Regions from separate parts of the Bacillus sp. NS1 genome, predicted to be linked through region 2. Evidence: riboswitches for the same ligand, from Rfam matches in the RefSeq annotation. Region 2 holds a riboswitch; the other holds the start of a gene.
The links. Region 2 has a riboswitch for S-adenosylmethionine ahead of AC4CV5_RS08945 (phosphoadenylyl-sulfate reductase). Riboswitches for the same ligand answer to the same signal wherever they lie in the genome.
Positions count from the first base shown of each region.

Region 1: linked by a shared signal. The riboswitch ahead of AC4CV5_RS01265 (5-methyltetrahydropteroyltriglutamate--homocysteine S-methyltransferase) and the one ahead of AC4CV5_RS08945 (phosphoadenylyl-sulfate reductase) in region 2 are both predicted to bind S-adenosylmethionine.

Region 1 covers NZ_JBZAZF010000001.1:247,050-254,734, forward strand. The annotation lists gene AC4CV5_RS01265 (5-methyltetrahydropteroyltriglutamate--homocysteine S-methyltransferase) at 1-990, opposite strand, end outside; SAM riboswitch class I at 1,075-1,181, opposite strand; gene AC4CV5_RS01270 (LURP-one-related/scramblase family protein) at 1,247-1,735, opposite strand; gene AC4CV5_RS01275 (hypothetical protein) at 1,908-2,186, opposite strand; gene AC4CV5_RS01280 (hypothetical protein) at 2,465-2,590, opposite strand; gene pepT (peptidase T) at 2,694-3,926, opposite strand; gene yxjL (two-component system response regulator YxJL) at 3,976-4,632, opposite strand; gene AC4CV5_RS01295 (sensor histidine kinase) at 4,619-5,839, opposite strand; gene AC4CV5_RS01300 (CcdC protein domain-containing protein) at 5,857-6,330, opposite strand; gene galE (UDP-glucose 4-epimerase GalE) at 6,590-7,609, shown strand; gene AC4CV5_RS01310 (DUF4352 domain-containing protein) at 7,684-7,685, opposite strand, start outside.
Region 2 covers NZ_JBZAZF010000002.1:656,826-667,586, forward strand. The annotation lists gene AC4CV5_RS08915 (carbamoyl phosphate synthase small subunit) at 1-23, shown strand, start outside; gene carB (carbamoyl-phosphate synthase (glutamine-hydrolyzing) large subunit) at 8-3,223, shown strand; gene pyrK (dihydroorotate oxidase B electron transfer subunit) at 3,220-3,990, shown strand; gene AC4CV5_RS08930 (dihydroorotate dehydrogenase) at 3,990-4,925, shown strand; gene pyrF (orotidine-5'-phosphate decarboxylase) at 4,894-5,613, shown strand; gene pyrE (orotate phosphoribosyltransferase) at 5,610-6,242, shown strand; SAM riboswitch class I at 6,387-6,492, shown strand; gene AC4CV5_RS08945 (phosphoadenylyl-sulfate reductase) at 6,657-7,358, shown strand; gene cysP (sulfate permease) at 7,370-8,434, shown strand; gene sat (sulfate adenylyltransferase) at 8,483-9,631, shown strand; gene cysC (adenylyl-sulfate kinase) at 9,644-10,237, shown strand; gene cobA (uroporphyrinogen-III C-methyltransferase) at 10,336-10,761, shown strand, end outside.

The DNA.
Region 1 (7,685 bases), on a different contig from region 2:
CGCTTCATTGATTCGGCGTTTCACATCCTCAGGGTTTTCAAGCTCTCCATTTTTCGATGTGATCAAGCCGAGTACAATCTGGAGATCCTTGCGTTTCACGAAACGGAGCGGATCAAAATTTCCGGAGCGGTCATCATCGTATTCCAAGAACAGCCCGTCCAAATGTAAGCCATCCAAAATCGTTTCAGCTACAGCATCATAGCCTCCTGATGCCGCCCATGTTGAACGGAAGTTGCCGCGGCAAATGTGCATCGTGATTGCTAAATCATCAGGCCGGTCTGCCACTGCATCGTTAATCGTTTTGGCGAACAAGGCAGGCAATGTTTCTGGATCGCCGCCAAGCGCCCGAACAACCTCTCTGCTTTTTTCCTCAAAGAAGAGAGACCATGACGTATCATCAAGCTGAAGATAGCGGCATCCAGCATCATAGAAAGCTCTGATTGCTTTTTTATACGCTTGGGCCAGATCATGAAAGTATTCCTCTTGGTCGTCATAAATCCCTGTATCCGCCTTTTCACCGAAAAACAGCATATTCGGGCTCGGAATCGTCAATTTTGGGGTCGCGTCGCCGGCAATCTCATGTAAAAATTGATAATCGACAAGCGCTGGGTGGCTCGTAAAATCGAGTTTTCCCGTCACTTTGATGCTGCGTGCTTTTGTTTTCGCATTATGGAACTGAATCCCTTCAGACGGGATGAACGGTTCCACACCATCAAGCCCTTCCAGGAAATCATAATGCCACCAAGATCGGCGGAATTCCCCATCTGTTACCACATCGAGACCGATTTCTTTTTGTTTTTCTACAATTCGGGTGATTTCTTGATTTTCGATATCACGAAGCTGATCAGCGGTGATCTCGCCGGCCGCTTTTTTCTGCCGGGCTTCTTTTACCGGAGCAGATCGCAGTAAACTGCCGACATGATCGGCACGGAAAGGAGCTTTGTGTTGTTTTTCTGTTTTTTGTCCTGCAACATTTGTTTGTTGAGCCATGTCATTCGCCTCTTTTCTGTAATGTGTTGAGCATAAAAAAAGCTCTTCCTTTGAGTAAGGAAGAGCTTGAATGGTCAAATCTCCGCCTCATCTGCAAGAACGCAATGTTCTAAAGGATTTAGCACCATTCTGTTTGAAACAGCGGTTGCCGGGTATCATAGGGCCAGTCCCTCCACCTCTCTTGATAAGGTAATCTTCATATTCAGATTTCAATTATCTTAATATTATTACTTTTGGCTCAATTGTCAATGCTTTTTTAGAAAATACTTTCATCTTCATCGTCATATAATACCATATCAAGCACGATAGCGATGGCTGTGCAGATCAGCACATCTTCCTCATTTGCAATCTGCAGATGATACGAATCACCCCAGCTCAGCCACTTCTTGCTCACCGACATCCGGACATTCTTTCCATCTGTCAGCTGGAATTCATCCTTCCACAAGTCACCATCAATTTCCCAGTTGAGCTTAGAAATTTCAAATTTTGGTTTGAAAAACGTCAGTTTCTTCGTGACCTCACAAACTGTTTCCCCGCCAATTGAAATCACATATCGCGGCAATAAAGACATTACTTTTTGTTCTATGGAAACGAGTGTTTTTCCGGTTGAGTCTGTCATTTGTAGCGAGTCCCCTAACGAAAAGAACCGGCCCTCGACCTTGAATGTCTCTTGTTCATCCCGGTCATAAATGTGAAATGCATCTTTAAACGAGAACATTTTTTGTTTCATAAATAATTCGATCATTGCTGAAGTCTCCTTTTGATTTGCCTTGTAAGAGATTACGGCCAGGGGGCAAAAAGGTTTCAAGTTCCCAATCTAGTGACCAGAAACGCGCTGACCGTTTTTTACGAGTAATTAATGTTTCTAAATTAAAAAAGGCTGCATCGTTCAGCAGCCTTTCTTTTGAAATATAGTATTAGGAAAGATGCATCCGGCGTTTTTGGCGGATCGCGTCAAGGTCGATTAGGTTGTTGTGATGAGGTGCGGCTGCTGGAAGAGGGCTTGTCTTTTGCGGTTTGCGGCGATTGTCCTTGCTGAAAGAAAAAAGAAGATAGCCGCATAATGCGATGATAATAAAAAGGATCATTATACATTCCTCCCAAAAAAAGTTTTGGTATTCTCTATTGTACGGATAAAACGTCAAAAAGTATTCAAAAAATTCCAAATTGGTTAAAAATAAATAACTGCCCCTCAAAAACAGTCTAACCTGATAACCTGAAAATAGTCTTGCAAATTGGTGATTGCTCATGTTGGTGATTGGTTCTATAGTTACTATCGACGATAAAATAAATTCCTTTATATAACTTTTAACCTAAATTTACATAATTCTATTTTCCTGTTTTCGGGTGCTGTTTTCTTGCTTGTTAGGTTTATACCCTATTTTTCAGAATCAAACACAAAAAACCCAAATTACGGAGCATTTGGGCGGTACGGGGGAATGCAGATTGTAGTTTTGGGGATTAGGATGACTGATCAGAAGAAGCGTTTGAACATTTTTCTGATTTTTTGAAATGGGCTCGATTTCTTTTGCATTTTAAGCGGCCTGGTCATAATCCATTTTTTCAATAGACTCTTTGTAGCGATAGCATGTTTTGTCATTGTTTTTCCTCCTCATGTGTTGATACTTGTTTTACGGAGAATGGATTAAAAATGTTTCATATTTACGCAAAAAAACCAGCCCTTTTTGGACTGGCTTTTGGTATTACGCCTGTTCTTCAAACAGTTTTGCAATCTCAACGATGACATTTACGGCTTTCACCATGTTATCGGCTGAGATGTATTCAAATTTGCCGTGGAAGTTTTCCCCGCCGGTGAAGATATTTGGTGTCGGGAGTCCCATGTAGGACAGCTGGGATCCGTCTGTGCCGCCGCGAATTGGAGAAATCTTCGGTTCGATGCCGAGGTTTTCCATCGCTTGCTTGGCAATGTTGACAATTTCAATGACAGGTTCAATTTTCTCTCTCATGTTGTAGTATTGGTCGTTCATATCAAGCTGAATCCGGTCTTGGCCGTATTCGTTTTGAAGTTCTTCAACAACACGCTTCATTGTTTCTTTTCTGCTTTGGAAGTGATCTTTGTCAAAGTCTCTGATAATGTAGTGGAGTTTTGTGTCCTCTACATCCCCTTGAATCGACAGCAGGTGGTAGAAGCCTTCGTAGCCTTCTGTATATTCAGGCGCTTCGTCTGCCGGCAGCAGGCTGTTGAGCTTCATTGCGATTTTCGCAGAGTTGATCATTTTCCCTTTTGCCGTTCCGGGATGTACGTTGTTGCCTTTGATGGTGATTTTTGCGGCAGCGGCATTGAAGCTTTCGTATTCAAGCTCACCGAGCGGGCCGCCGTCAACTGTGTAGGCAAAGGACGCATTAAATCGTTTTACATCAAACTTGTGCGGGCCTCTGCCGATTTCTTCATCAGGCGTAAAGGCGACTCTGATTGTGCCGTGCTTGATTTCAGGGTGTTTGATGAGGTAATCCATAGCTGTCATGATTTCAGCGATACCGGCCTTATTGTCTGCGCCAAGAAGGGTTGTGCCGTCTGTAGTGATGAGTGTATGGCCTTTATAGCCGGGCAGTTCTGGGAATTGATCAGGCGACAGAATGACCTGCAGCTGTTCATTAAGAACGATGTCTTTTCCATCGTAGCTTTCAATGATTTGCGGATTCACGTTTTTGCCGGTAAAGTCTGTGGCGGTGTCGACGTGAGCGAGAAAGCCGATTGTCGGCACATCTTTTTCAGTATTGGAGGGAAGAGTCGCCATGACATAGCCGTTTTCATCAATGGCTGCATCCTGCATGCCAATGGACTTCAATTCATCAACGAGCATGTTTCCTAAAGTCAATTGGCCGGGTGTGGAAGGGCAGGTATCAACGGATTCATCGGACTGTGTATCGACTTTTACGTATGTAGTAAACCGTTCAATGATTTCTTCTTTCATTTCCAATCATCTCCTTTGTCTTATTTTATCATGGCGGGATGAGAGATTTCTATTGCACAATACCGTTTCGAATGGCAAAAACAACTGCCTGTGTCCGGTCTTGAGCGTTGCATTTTTGCAGGATGCGGTGCACGTGGGTTTTCACAGTGCTTTCGCTGACGAAAAGCTTTTCAGCAATCTCTTCATTTCTCAACCCATAGGCCATTTGCTGAAGAACCTCGAGCTCTCTTTTGGTAAATGGCTCTGCCAATTCTTCAGCATGAGGCTGTTGTTTCGCGCGGAATGTTTCACTAATAATTTTAGCGGCTGTGACTGTGCGGAAAATCGCTTCGCCTCTGGCCGCGGCGCGAATGGCGTCAATCAATTCTTCAGGAAGCGTATCCTTCAGCAGATAGCCGACTGCGCCCGCGCGGATGCCTTCAAATACATACTCCTCGGTATCAAAGGTTGTTAAAATGACAATCTTTGTATCTGGATGTGCGGACATAATGTCTTTCGCCGCTTCAATGCCCGAGCAATGTGGCATTTGGACATCCATGAGGATGACGTCGGGTTTTGTTTGCTTTGCCAGTGCAATGATTCCGTGACCGTCGCCGGCCTCACCGGAAACCGTCATATCCGGCTGTGCGTTGATGACATAGCGGAAGCCTTCACGCACAAGCGGCTGATCATCGGCAAGTGCGACGCGTATTTTATCTTTGTTCATCTTTTTGCTCCTTAATCGTTGTCGTGAGCGGCAGTGACAACTCAATTTGCAGGCCGCTCGGCTGTATGGCACTGAGAGACAGGGAACCGCCTGCTTTTTCAGCGCGCTCTTTCATTCCTGTCAGCCCAAATCCATAAGTAAGATTGCCGGTGAATTGTCCGTCATCGGTGATTGTGACATAAAGATTGGTCTCGTCGTTAGAAATGACGGCAGCCGCATGGGTAGCATTAGCGTGACGGATGATATTGGTCAGCGCTTCCTGCAAGATACGGTAGATCGTCTCGCTTACATGTTGAGGCCAAAACTCTTCCGACAGGCCGGCAGTGTTTAAAGAAACGTGTAAGCCGCTCCGTTCCTCCACTTGATGGATGAGCCCCCGCAAAGCAGTAAGACCCACCATTGATTCACTTTGGCTCATTTGGTGAACGACAGACCGTACTTCTTGAAGGCATTCTCTGGCGACTGCCAGTACATTTTGAATGACTTTTTCTGAATCTTCCTTATTGCTTTTGAGGATATAGGGAAGAGATTGAAGCTGAACAATCACAGAAGTCAGCTCATGGCCGATGCTGTCATGAATGTCACGGGCGATTCTTGTACGCTCCTCAAGGACCGCGTACCTTAAAGAAAGAACAGAAGCCTCCTGCAGCTCTGCGTGCGCTTTCTGGAGTTCTTCATGCGCCTGCTCCAGCTGCCAGTGCATTTTCGCTAATTCAGCATGATTCCGTTCAGCCTCTTTTCTCGCTTCTCGCCTGAAACGCATGGAGGAGAAGAAGACGTACAGTCCAATCATGATCGAGATGTGACTGATGATATCGTCCCAGTTGCTGTCAAAAACGGAGTACAGAAAGAAAACGTTGCCTCCAATTAGGCATACTGTAAAAATCAAGGACAGTCGTGCAGGAAGCTTTATGGCCGCATAAACCATTAAAAATACGATTAAGAAAAAGGCGGCTCCCTGCTCTTGGCCGGAAACAGCCCAAAGGAAAACGGTCAGGAGCCAAAGCCCGATGAAGATGCTCAAATTGACAGCAGCGGATGTCACATAGGGAATGATCCAAATGAATGCTAAGTACACTGCAAACACAAACACTAATAAAATGGGATTAGCTTTGGCAGGGTGAGATAAAAATTGTATGCAATTCAAAATGAGAATGAGGCTCGGCACAAGTTTTTTATAGTGCCGAGCCGGAGATTGTCGGTTCATGCTGGTCCTTCTTTCAGTTATTGAATGGATACTTTGCCAGCGGTTAGCCGTCTGTATGCTTTGTATAGCATGATGTTTCGGGCTGTGATGGTGCCGAGGGGAATGAAGAACATAGAGTGAATAATGGCAATAAAAATCGCATTGCTCTCAGGCAGCCATGTTCTCGCAGCCATTCGTAAAGAAAGTATCACTAGAATGAGGATAACACTTCCAAGGGAGCCGCGTGAAGTGACCTTTCCGGTTTCCGGGTGAATCCGCACGTTTACCATCTTTCCAATGCCAAACCCGCAGGCCAGCCCGATCAGTAATAAAATGCCGCTCATTGCCACGTGTAAAGCAGAATGAAAATATGCCGGCTGAAATGATGCTGATACGCCCCATAAGAGCAGCAACGGAATGATCAGTAATTTCACGGGCTTTACCGTTCTTTCTCGATACATCGATAACATAATAAGAATAAATACAATAAGAATGTAGGGGCTCATCGCCATGTCATCAAATCCTTTCTGCGTAAAGCATAGCGAATATTGGAAAAAAAAACGTCAACCGGCAGATTGATTTTTCGGCTCCTATACTTGTTCGCGCTGCATAAAGTCATGTAATATGGCGTGAAAATGCAGAATGTCCTCTATAGAAAACTGCAAAAATGAAGAAATCATTAATAAACTATTAAACTTCTTGAAAATGGATGTAGACCAGTTCTAAACACTATATAATGATATCAGGTCATTTTTTAGGAGGGTTTACATCATGGCAATACTTGTTACAGGTGGCGCGGGGTACATCGGAAGTCATACATGTGTGGAGTTATTGAACAGCGGCTATGAGATTGTCGTTCTTGATAATCTGTCCAACAGTTCGGCTGAGGCGCTGAACCGCGTCAAGGAGATTACGGGAAAAGATTTAACGTTCTATGAAGCGGATCTATTGGATCGGAAAGCGGTAGATTCGGTTTTTGCGGAAAATGAGATTGAAGCTGTGATTCATTTTGCGGGGTTAAAAGCAGTCGGTGAATCTGTTGCGATTCCGCTCAAATATTATCATAACAACCTAACGGGAACGTTTATTTTATGTGAGGTCATGGAGAAATACGGGGTTAAGAAAATCGTGTTCAGTTCATCTGCGACAGTATACGGCGTTCCGGAAACATCACCGATTACGGAGGACTTTCCATTAGGCGCGACAAATCCTTATGGGCAGACGAAGCTCATGCTAGAGCAAATATTGCGTGATTTGCATACAGCCGACAATGAGTGGAGCGTTGCGCTGCTTCGTTACTTTAATCCGTTCGGCGCACATCCAGGCGGACGAATCGGTGAAGACCCGAACGGCATTCCGAATAACCTCATGCCGTATGTGGCACAGGTAGCTGTCGGCAAGCTTGAGCAATTAAGCGTATTCGGCAATGACTATCCGACAAAAGACGGGACAGGCGTACGCGATTATATTCACGTCGTTGATCTCGCAGAAGGCCACGTCAAAGCGCTTGAAAAAGTATTGAACTCCACTGGAGCAGATGCATACAACCTCGGAACAGGCACAGGCTACAGCGTGCTTGAAATGGTTAAAGCCTTTGAAAAAGTGTCAGGGAAAGAGGTTCCGTACCGTTTTGCGGACCGCCGTCCGGGGGACATCGCCACATGCTTTGCAGATCCTGCAAAAGCCAAGCGGGAACTGGGCTGGGAAGCAAAACGAGGCCTTGAGGAAATGTGTGCAGATTCCTGGAGATGGCAGTCTTCTAATGTGAATGGATATAAGAGTTCGGAATAAGAATGGAGGCCTTCTCAACAGAGAAGGCCTTTTTTTAAGAAAAAGGGTGCCTGTTAAGACACCCTTCTCTACTATT
Region 2 (10,761 bases):
AAGCGGTATGCCAAAACGCGTAGACATTAACAAAATTTTAGTGATCGGATCTGGACCGATCATCATCGGCCAAGCAGCAGAATTTGACTATGCGGGAACGCAAGCCTGCCTTGCTTTGAAAGAAGAAGGCTATGAAGTCATCCTTGTCAACTCAAACCCTGCCACTATTATGACAGATACAGAAATGGCTGACCGGGTTTACATCGAACCGCTCACTCCTGAATTCCTGACGAGAATCATCAGAAAAGAACGCCCGGATGCCATTCTTCCTACTCTCGGAGGCCAAACCGGTTTGAATCTTGCGGTTGAGCTTTCTGAAAGAGGCGTGCTGGAAGAGTGTGGCGTCGAAGTGCTTGGCACGAAGCTGACTGCGATTCAGCAGGCTGAAGACCGCGACTTGTTCAGAACATTAATGAATGAGCTGAATGAACCGGTGCCTGAAAGTGAGATCATCCACTCTCTGGAAGAAGCTGAAAACTTCGTCAGTCAAATTGGTTTCCCTGTCATTGTCCGCCCAGCATATACATTAGGCGGAACAGGCGGAGGCATCTGCTCGAATGAAACCGAACTGAAAGAAATTGTTGAGAACGGCTTAAAATTAAGCCCAGTGCACCAATGTCTGCTTGAAAAAAGCATCGCCGGCTATAAAGAAATTGAATATGAAGTCATGAGAGACAGCCAGGACCACGCCATTGTCGTTTGTAATATGGAGAACATTGATCCAGTCGGAATCCACACTGGAGACAGTATTGTTGTTGCGCCAAGCCAAACGCTTAGCGACCGTGAATATCAGCTGTTGCGGAATGTATCGTTAAAACTGATTCGCGCACTTGGAATCGAAGGCGGATGTAACGTACAGCTCGCTTTAGACCCAGACAGCTTCCAATACTACATTATTGAAGTAAACCCACGGGTCAGTCGTTCATCTGCCCTTGCATCAAAAGCGACGGGTTACCCGATTGCAAAGCTCGCTGCTAAAATCGCTGTCGGTCTTTCATTAGATGAAATGATGAACCCGGTGACAGGAAAAACATATGCAGCATTTGAACCGGCTCTTGACTATGTCGTATCCAAAATTCCGCGCTGGCCGTTTGATAAGTTTGAATCAGCGAACAGAAAGCTCGGCACGCAAATGAAAGCGACAGGAGAGGTCATGGCAATCGGCCGCACGCTTGAAGAATCATTGCTGAAGGCTGTTCGTTCCCTGGAAGCGGATGTGTATCATCTTGAATTGAAAGACGCTGCTGACATTTCCGATGAGCTTCTTGAAAAAAGAATTAAAAAGGCCGGTGATGAACGCTTATTCTACTTAGCTGAAGCGTACAGAAGAGGCTACACGGTAGAAGACCTACATGAATTTTCCGCGATCGATGTCTTCTTCCTGCATAAGCTGTTCGGAATCGTACAGTTTGAAAAAGAACTGAAGGCAAATGCGGGTGATACTGACGTGCTGAGGCGGGCAAAAGAACTAGGATTCTCTGATAAGTACATCAGCCGTGAGTGGAAAATGAAAGAATCGAAGCTTTACAGCTTGAGAAAACAAGCGGGAATTGCGCCGGTTTTCAAAATGGTAGATACATGCGCGGCGGAATTTGAATCAGAAACGCCATACTTCTACAGCACATACGAAGAAGAAAATGAGTCTGTCGTTACGGATAAGAAAAGTGTGATCGTGCTTGGCTCCGGTCCGATTCGAATCGGTCAGGGTGTTGAGTTTGACTACGCTACTGTTCACTCTGTGTGGGCAATTAAACAAGCAGGCTATGAAGCCATTATTGTCAATAATAATCCGGAAACCGTTTCAACTGATTTCAGTATTTCAGATAAGCTGTACTTTGAACCGCTTACGATTGAAGATGTCATGCACATCATTGATCTCGAACAGCCAATGGGCGTTGTCGTACAATTCGGCGGACAAACTGCCATTAACCTTGCTGACGAGCTTTCTGCACGCGGAGTGAAAATCCTTGGGACTTCATTAGAAGATTTAGATCGTGCGGAAGATCGGGATAAATTTGAACAAGCGCTTGGAGAACTTGGTGTTCCGCAGCCGCTTGGCAAAACAGCGACATCAGTTGATCAGGCGATAAGCATCGCGAGTGATATCGGCTACCCGGTACTGGTGCGCCCTTCCTATGTACTTGGCGGCCGGGCGATGGAGATTGTTTATCATGAAGAAGAACTGCTTCATTACATGAAAAACGCAGTCAAAATCAATCCGCAGCACCCTGTATTAATTGACAGATATTTAACAGGAAAAGAAATCGAAGTGGATGCAGTATCTGACGGTGAAACAGTCGTCATTCCGGGAATTATGGAGCACATTGAACGTGCGGGGGTTCACTCCGGAGACTCAATCGCTGTTTATCCGCCTCAGTCACTTACAGAGGACATCAAGAAAAAAATTGAACAACACACGATCGCACTTGCTAAAGGGCTGAACATTGTCGGTTTGCTCAATATTCAATTCGTCTTATCACAAGGCGAAGTGTACGTGCTCGAAGTAAATCCGAGATCAAGCAGAACCGTACCGTTCTTAAGTAAAATTACGGGTATCCCAATGGCAAATCTCGCCACAAAAGTTATTCTCGGTCAAAAGCTGGCTGTGTTTGGCTATACAGAGGGCCTTCAGCCTGAACAGCAGGGTGTATTTGTAAAAGCGCCGGTCTTCTCCTTCGCTAAGCTGAGAAGAGTGGATATTACGTTAGGGCCTGAAATGAAATCAACAGGTGAGGTCATGGGGAAAGATTCCACCCTTGAAAAAGCACTCTACAAAGCTCTGATTGCTTCAGGCATTCAAATCCCTAACTACGGTTCCGTGCTTTTAACAGTGGCTGATAAGGACAAAGAAGAAGGGCTTGCCATCGCTAAGCGGTTCCATGCGATCGGCTACAACATTTTAGCCACGGAAGGAACGGCAGGTTACCTGAAAGAAGCTTCAATTCCGGCGAAGGTCGTCGGAAAAATCGGCCAGGACGGCCCGAACTTGCTTGATGTGATCAGAAACGGAGAAGCACAGTTTGTTATCAATACGCTGACAAAAGGAAAGCAGCCGGCAAGAGACGGATTTAGAATCAGACGTGAATCAGTAGAAAACGGTGTTGCCTGCTTAACATCTTTAGATACGGCTGAAGCAATCTTGCGAGTACTGGAAAGCATGACATTCCGTGCTGATCAAATGCCGGCAGTCAACACAAATCAGGAGGCGGCAGTCACTATATGAAAAAAGCGTATTTGACAGTATGTTCTAACCAGCAAATTGCAGACCGGGTGTATCAAATGGTTCTGAAAGGGGAGCTTGTCCAAGGGTTTACAACCCCGGGACAGTTCCTCCATCTTAAAGTGAGCGAAGCGGTTACGCCTCTTTTAAGAAGGCCAATCAGCATTGCCGACGTCAACTTTGAAAAAAATGAAGTCACTATCATTTATCGAGTAGATGGGGAAGGCACAAGACTCTTGTCGCTCAAGCAGCAGGGGGAGCTTGTGGATGTCCTCGGACCCTTGGGTAATGGCTTTCCTGTTAATGAAATCCAACCTGGAAAGACGGCTTTGCTGGTAGGAGGCGGTGTAGGTGTGCCGCCTCTCCAAGAGCTGTCGAAACGCTTGAACGAAAAAGGGGTAAAGGTTATACATGTGTTAGGCTTCCAATCGGCAAAGGATGTTTTTTACGAAGAAGAGTGCCGGCAGTATGGAGACACGTATGTGGCAACAGCTGACGGAAGCTACGGGGAAACCGGATTTGTCACAGATGTAATAAAACAGAAAAATCTAGAGTTTGACATTCTCCTCAGCTGCGGGCCGACACCGATGCTGAAGGCGTTAAAACAGGAATATGCCCATAAAGAAGTTTACCTTTCCATGGAGGAACGAATGGGTTGCGGAATCGGCGCATGCTTCGCGTGTGTGTGCCATACAAACGAAAGTGAGACATCCTACGTAAAAGTATGTCTCGACGGACCTGTATTTAAAGCTCAGGAGGTGGCACTGTAATGCTAGAGGTCAAACTGCCTGGACTTGAATTGAAAAATCCGATCATCCCTGCATCAGGCTGCTTCGGTTTTGGAAAAGAGTTTGCACGTTTTTATGATTTATCTTGTCTCGGAGCAATCATGATCAAAGCTACGACAAAGGAGCCCCGCTTCGGGAACCCGACGCCTAGGGTAGCTGAGACTGGCGCTGGAATGCTAAATGCGATCGGTCTCCAAAATCCGGGCCTTGAACGCGTTTTGCAAAATGAGCTACCGTGGCTTGAACAGTTTGATACGCCGATTATTGCCAATGTCGCAGGTTCTCAAGTCGAGGATTACGTTGAAGTCGCAGAGCATATCAGTAAAGCGCCTAATGTTCATGCACTTGAATTGAACATTTCCTGTCCGAATGTGAAGACAGGCGGGATCGCTTTTGGCACGAACCCTGAAATGGCTGCTGATTTGACGAAAGCGGTTAAAGAGGTTTCAGATGTACCTGTTTATGTAAAGCTTTCCCCGAACGTGGCAAACATCACAGAAATTGCGTCAGCGATCGAAGAGGCGGGAGCGGACGGTCTTACGATGATTAACACATTAATCGGCATGAGGCTCGATTTAAAATCAGGCAAGCCGATATTAGCTAATAAAACAGGCGGACTTTCCGGTCCTGCCATAAAGCCGGTTGCCATTCGCATGGTGTATGAAGTCAGCCAAGCGGTCAATATCCCGATTATTGGAATGGGAGGCGTGCAGACGGCCGAAGATGCCTTAGAATTTCTTCTCGCGGGAGCAAGCGCGGTCGCTGTCGGAACAGCAAACTTTGTGAATCCTTTTGCATGCCCGGACATTATTGAACAGCTTCCAGCTGTTTTGAGTCAATACGGCTATCAATCAATTGAAGAGTGCATCGGAAGGAGCTGGAACCATGAAAAACAACCTGCCCATCATCGCGCTTGATTTTGCATCAGCTGAAGAAACGCTAGCGTTCTTAGCGCTCTTTCAGCAAGAACCGTTATTTGTAAAGGTTGGAATGGAACTTTTTTATCAAGAAGGGCCATCAATAGTCAAACAATTAAAAGAAAGAAATTGCGAGCTGTTTTTAGATTTAAAGCTTCATGACATCCCGACCACTGTAAACAAAGCGATGAAGCGCCTTGCCGGTCTCGGAGTGGATCTCGTCAATGTTCATGCGGCCGGAGGCAAAAAAATGATGCAAGCAGCTCTGGAAGGCTTAGAAGAAGGAACGCCGTCCGGAAAAAAACGCCCGTCACTTATCGCGGTAACCCAGCTGACAAGCACATCTGAACAAATTATGAATAATGAACTGCTGATCGAAAAGCCTCTGATCGACACGGTTGTACATTACAGCAAACTGGCAGAAGAAAGCGGGCTCGATGGAGTGGTCTGCTCTGTTCATGAAGCAAAAGCCATTTACCAAGCGGTGTCGCCTTCATTTCTCACTGTCACTCCGGGGATCAGATTGTCAGAGGACGCTGCGAATGACCAAATCCGCGTAGCGACACCCGCGATTGCAAGAGAGAAAGGTTCATCAGCAATTGTAGTAGGACGCTCGATTACAAAAGCGAAAGACCCGGTAAAAGCCTATGAAGCTGTCAGACTCGAATGGGAGGGAATCAAATCATGAAACAAATCATTGCAAAACATCTATTAGACATCCAAGCTGTATTTTTACGCCCGAACGAGCCATTTACATGGGCAAGCGGCATTTTATCGCCAATCTACTGTGACAACCGCCTTACGCTATCTTTCCCTGGGGTCAGAAATGATGTAGCCTCAGGCATCAGTAAGCTTGTCGAAGAGCATTTTCCTGATGCTGAAATGATTGCGGGCACAGCAACAGCCGGTATTCCTCATGCTGCTCTGGCGGCTGACCGTTTGAACCTTCCGATGTGTTATGTGAGAAGTAAACCAAAAGCGCATGGAAAAGGCAATCAGATTGAGGGAGCTGTGCAAAAGGGGCAAAAAACTGTCGTCATTGAAGACTTAATCTCAACAGGAGGAAGCGTACTTGAAGCTGCGGCAGCTTTACAAGCGGCTGGCTGCGAAGTGCTCGGTGTCGTCTCAATCTTTACGTACGGGCTCCCTAAAGCGCAGGAAGCGTTCACGAAAGCAGAACTGCCATACTACTCATTAACTGATTATGATACGCTCACAGAGGTCGCGCTTGAAAACGGGAATATTCATTCAGACGATCTAGAAAAACTGAAAACGTGGAAACAAAATCCCGAGTCAAAAGATTGGTTTAAAAAATAAAAAATAAATTTCGGTGATGTATAGAGGCTTCAAAGCCTTTCTGTACTTGAAAACAGGCCTCGCGGCCTGTTTTTTTATTATTCCTATAAAAAAAGTCGGGTTGACTTATGTTAGAATTGTGCTAAAATTTACTACAAATCTAAAAACTTATCAAGAGCGGCTGAGGGACTGGACCTATGAAGCCCGGCAACCTGCATAGTTTGTAAGGTGCTACTTCCAGCAAAATGAATTCCATTTTGAAAGATAAGGGCTACATGCTGTTCCTGTCTTTCTTTCCGCCGGATTGAAAGTTTTTTATTTTAAGAGGAAAAAAGGCTGTCTGTGATAACAGCAGCCGCGCATCACATTACAATTGGGAAAAGACAACCGGCAGAAAGCTACTGTTTGTTTGTCTCCGAAAGGAGGAAAGAAGAAATGTTAACGTACGATAATTGGGAAGAGCCAACGATTACATTTCCGGAAGACGATCCTTATAAAGGAGCGTTGTCAGTTTTAAAGTGGGCATACGGTCATTACGGCGACCAGCTTGTTTATGCCTGCAGTTTCGGAATTGAGGGAATCGTTCTGATTGACTTAATTTATAAAGTGAAAAAAGACGCAGAGATTGTGTTTCTTGATACAGGACTTCATTTTAAAGAAACCTATGAAACGATTGAACGAGTGAAGGAACGTTATCCGGGTCTAAATATCATCCTGAAAAAACCAGACCTTACCCTTGAGGAGCAAGCCGCAGAACATGGTGACAAACTGTGGGAAAGAGAGCCGAATCAGTGCTGCTATCTTAGAAAGATCGTTCCTTTAAGAGAGGCGCTTTCAGGACATCCAGCCTGGCTTTCTGGTCTGCGCCGCGATCAAGGGCCAAGCCGTGCCAATACGAATTTCTTAAACAAAGATGAAAAATTCAAATCAGTAAAAGTATGCCCGCTTATCCATTGGACTTGGAAAGACATTTGGAGATACACATCCCGGAATGAGCTTGACTACAATCCGCTTCATGACCAAGGATATCCTAGTATTGGCTGCGCGCCTTGTACGGCTCCTGCTTTTACTGCAGAGGATTTACGTTCAGGCAGATGGAATGGTATGGCGAAAACAGAATGCGGACTGCATGAATAAGGAGCTGCAAAATGGAACTAGCCGCTATTTTATTTAGCTTGTTTTTCGCGATGAATATTGGTGCTAGCGGCGCTGCAGCTTCGATGGGAGTTGCTTACGGCTCTGGAGCCATCAAAAAGAAAACCTACGCTTTGATCCTATGCGCAGTCGGTGTGCTGGCCGGGGCGGTCATTGGCGGGGGCGAGGTTGTAAAAACCATCAGCTCCGGGATTATCCCCGAGCAGACGATTACACTGACGATTGTTTGCATTATTATTGGAGCAGCGGCGCTTTCGCTTTTTACGGCTAATCTCCTCGGCATTCCTTTGTCGACAAGTGAAGTAACAGTCGGCGCAGTTGTCGGCGTGGGAGTGGCTTACAAAGTATTGTTTGTGAACAACCTTCTGGTCATTGTGTCGTTTTGGGTTTTTGTACCGCTGTTCGCTTTCGGTTTCACATATTTCGTATCTAAGCTGTTTCGTTATTTTAAGATTGAAATTAAATCTTCTAAAAAGCAAAAAATTCTTGGCATTGTTTTGTTAGGTGCCGGATTTTTTGAAGCATTCTCTGCCGGCATGAACAACGTGGCGAATGCCGTTGGCCCGTTAGTAGCGGCCGGTGTGCTGGATGTAGCGAAAGGAACCTTGTATGGGGGAGCTTTTGTGGCTCTAGGCGCGCTGTTATTAGGCCGGCGGGTGTTAGAAACAAACGGGAAGAAAATTACGAGATTCTCAAAAGGAGAAGGCATTCTCTTATCCGGTACAGGAGCCGGACTGGTGATCATCAGTTCTGTATTTGGGATGCCGGTGCCCTTGGCGCAAGTCACGTCATCGTCTATTATCGGAATAGGCATGGCGAAAAACGGTCCGAACGTGTTTCATAAACAAGTTGTGCAAACGATGCTGAAGGTATGGATCGTATCGCCGTTTTTATCTCTATCAATTTCTTATCTGCTTGTATCCTTGTTTTTAAAAGCGGATTATTATTCAATCTTTATCATGGTAAGTGTGCTTTTAGCGACGGGCGGTGCCGTCAGCCTGACGAAGGCCATTCGTAAAGAGAGACGCTCTGTCCACGAACAAGGCGGGGGAATCTGATTATTAATCTGAGTTATTTTATATGTTAACTAGGAGGAAATCGATATTATGAGCTTAGCACCACACGGAGGAACATTAGTAAACAGAGTAAATGAATCATATGATGTGAGCAGCATTCAAAAAGAAATTGAACTTGATTTAATTTCTTTTGCAGATTTGGAATTAATCGGAATCGGCGCATACAGCCCGATCGAAGGCTTCTTCAATGAAAAAGATTACGTATCTGTTGTCGAAAACCTGCGTCTATCTTCTGGTATTGTCTGGTCTCTTCCGATCACGCTTCCGGTTGATGCGCAAAAAGCAGAGGAACTGTCAATCGGTGAAACGGTTAAATTAACGTATGAAGGAGAAACATACGGCGTTATCCAAATTGAAGACCTGTATGTTCCTGACAAACAAAAAGAAGCTGTCAATGTGTACAAAACGGATGAGCAGGAGCACCCGGGTGTTAAAAAGCTGTTCAGCCGCGGCGATACATACGTCGGCGGGCCAATCACATTGATTAAAAAAGCTTCAAAACAGTTCCCAGAGTTTACGTTTGAACCAGCGGAAACAAGACGCCAGTTTGGGGAAAAAGGCTGGGAAACCATTGTCGGTTTCCAAACAAGAAATCCTGTTCACAGAGCGCATGAATACATTCAAAAAACGGCTCTTGAAACAGTAGACGGCTTGTTCTTGAACCCTCTGGTAGGCGAAACAAAATCTGATGACATCCCAGCTGATGTGCGGATGGAAAGCTACCAAGTGCTTCTAGACAATTACTATCCGAAAGACCGCGTGTTCCTCGGCGTTTTCTTAGCGGCGATGCGTTACGCAGGACCGAGAGAAGCGATTTTCCACGCGCTTGTCAGAAAGAACTATGGCTGCACGCATTTCATTGTCGGCCGCGATCACGCAGGTGTAGGTGACTATTACGGAACATATGAGGCACAAGAGCTGTTTGACACATTTAAACCTGAAGAGCTCGGGATTACACCGCTAAAATTCGAGCACAGCTTCTTCTGTGAAAAATGCGGAAATATGGGAACAGCGAAAACGTGCCCTCACGGCAGAGAGCATCACGTTATTTTATCAGGCACTAAGGTAAGAGGCATGCTGAGAGACGGTGTACTGCCACCTGCAGAATTCAGCCGCGCAGAAGTCGTAGAAGTGTTAATCAGAGGGATGAAGAAAAAAGAAGAAGCAGGCGTATCTTAAGGAGGACTGGCAGTGACAAATCGCGATATCGTATGGCATGAAGCCTCTATTACAAAAGAAGAGTACCAGCAAAAAAACAAGCACAAAAGCTCCATTCTCTGGCTGACAGGGTTGAGCGGTTCAGGCAAATCAACGATTGCCAATGCCGCTGCGAGAGAATTGTTTGAGCTGGGCTACCAAGTCATTGTGCTGGATGGAGATAATATTCGTCACGGCTTAAATAAGGATCTTGGCTTTTCTGATGAAGACCGAAAAGAAAACATCCGCCGAATTGGAGAGGTGGCAAAGCTTTTTGTTCAGCAGGGCACCATTGTGATTACTGCTTTTATCTCTCCTTTCCGCGAGGACAGAGAGCAAGTTCGCCAGCTTGTGGAAGCAGGCGAATTCAATGAAGTATACATTAAATGCGACCTCGATATTTGTGAACAAAGAGATCCGAAAGGGCTCTATAAAAAAGCAAGAAACGGGGAAATTCCGTTCTTTACAGGAATTGATTCTCCTTATGAAGAGCCTGAAGCACCAGAGCTCGTTCTTGATTCAGGACAGCATGACCGTGAAGCGTGCAAGAGCCAGCTGATCGAGTTTGTCAAACAAAAATTGAGCTGAATATGATCTGCTGTGTTCTTCTCAGAAGGCGGAATGCAAGCGAGAACAACACCACAGCGAATGTTCTGGAAGAACTCGAATAGATCGGGGGAAATACGATGGGGAAAGTATATATTGTAGGAGCGGGTCCCGGTGACCCTGATCTGCTGACAATTAAAGCGCTGAAAGCCATTGAAAAAGCTGATGTCATCCTATATGACAGATTAGTAAATAAAGAGATTTTAGAATATGCCAAAGAGCAAGCAGACCTGATCTACTGCGGGAAGCTTCCAGATTTTCATACGATGAAGCAGGAAACCATCAATCGCTTTCTTGTGAAGTATGCGCAAAAAGGGAAAAACGTTGTCAGACTGAAAGGCGGAGACCCTTTTGTGTTCGGCAGAGGAGGGGAAGAAGCGGAATGCCTCTCTGAAAACGGAATACCGTTTGAAATCATCCCTGGCATTACGTCAGGAATTGCGGCAGCTGCTTATGCCGGAATTCCTGTTACTCACCGGGATGCGGGCTCTAACGTCGCTTTTGTA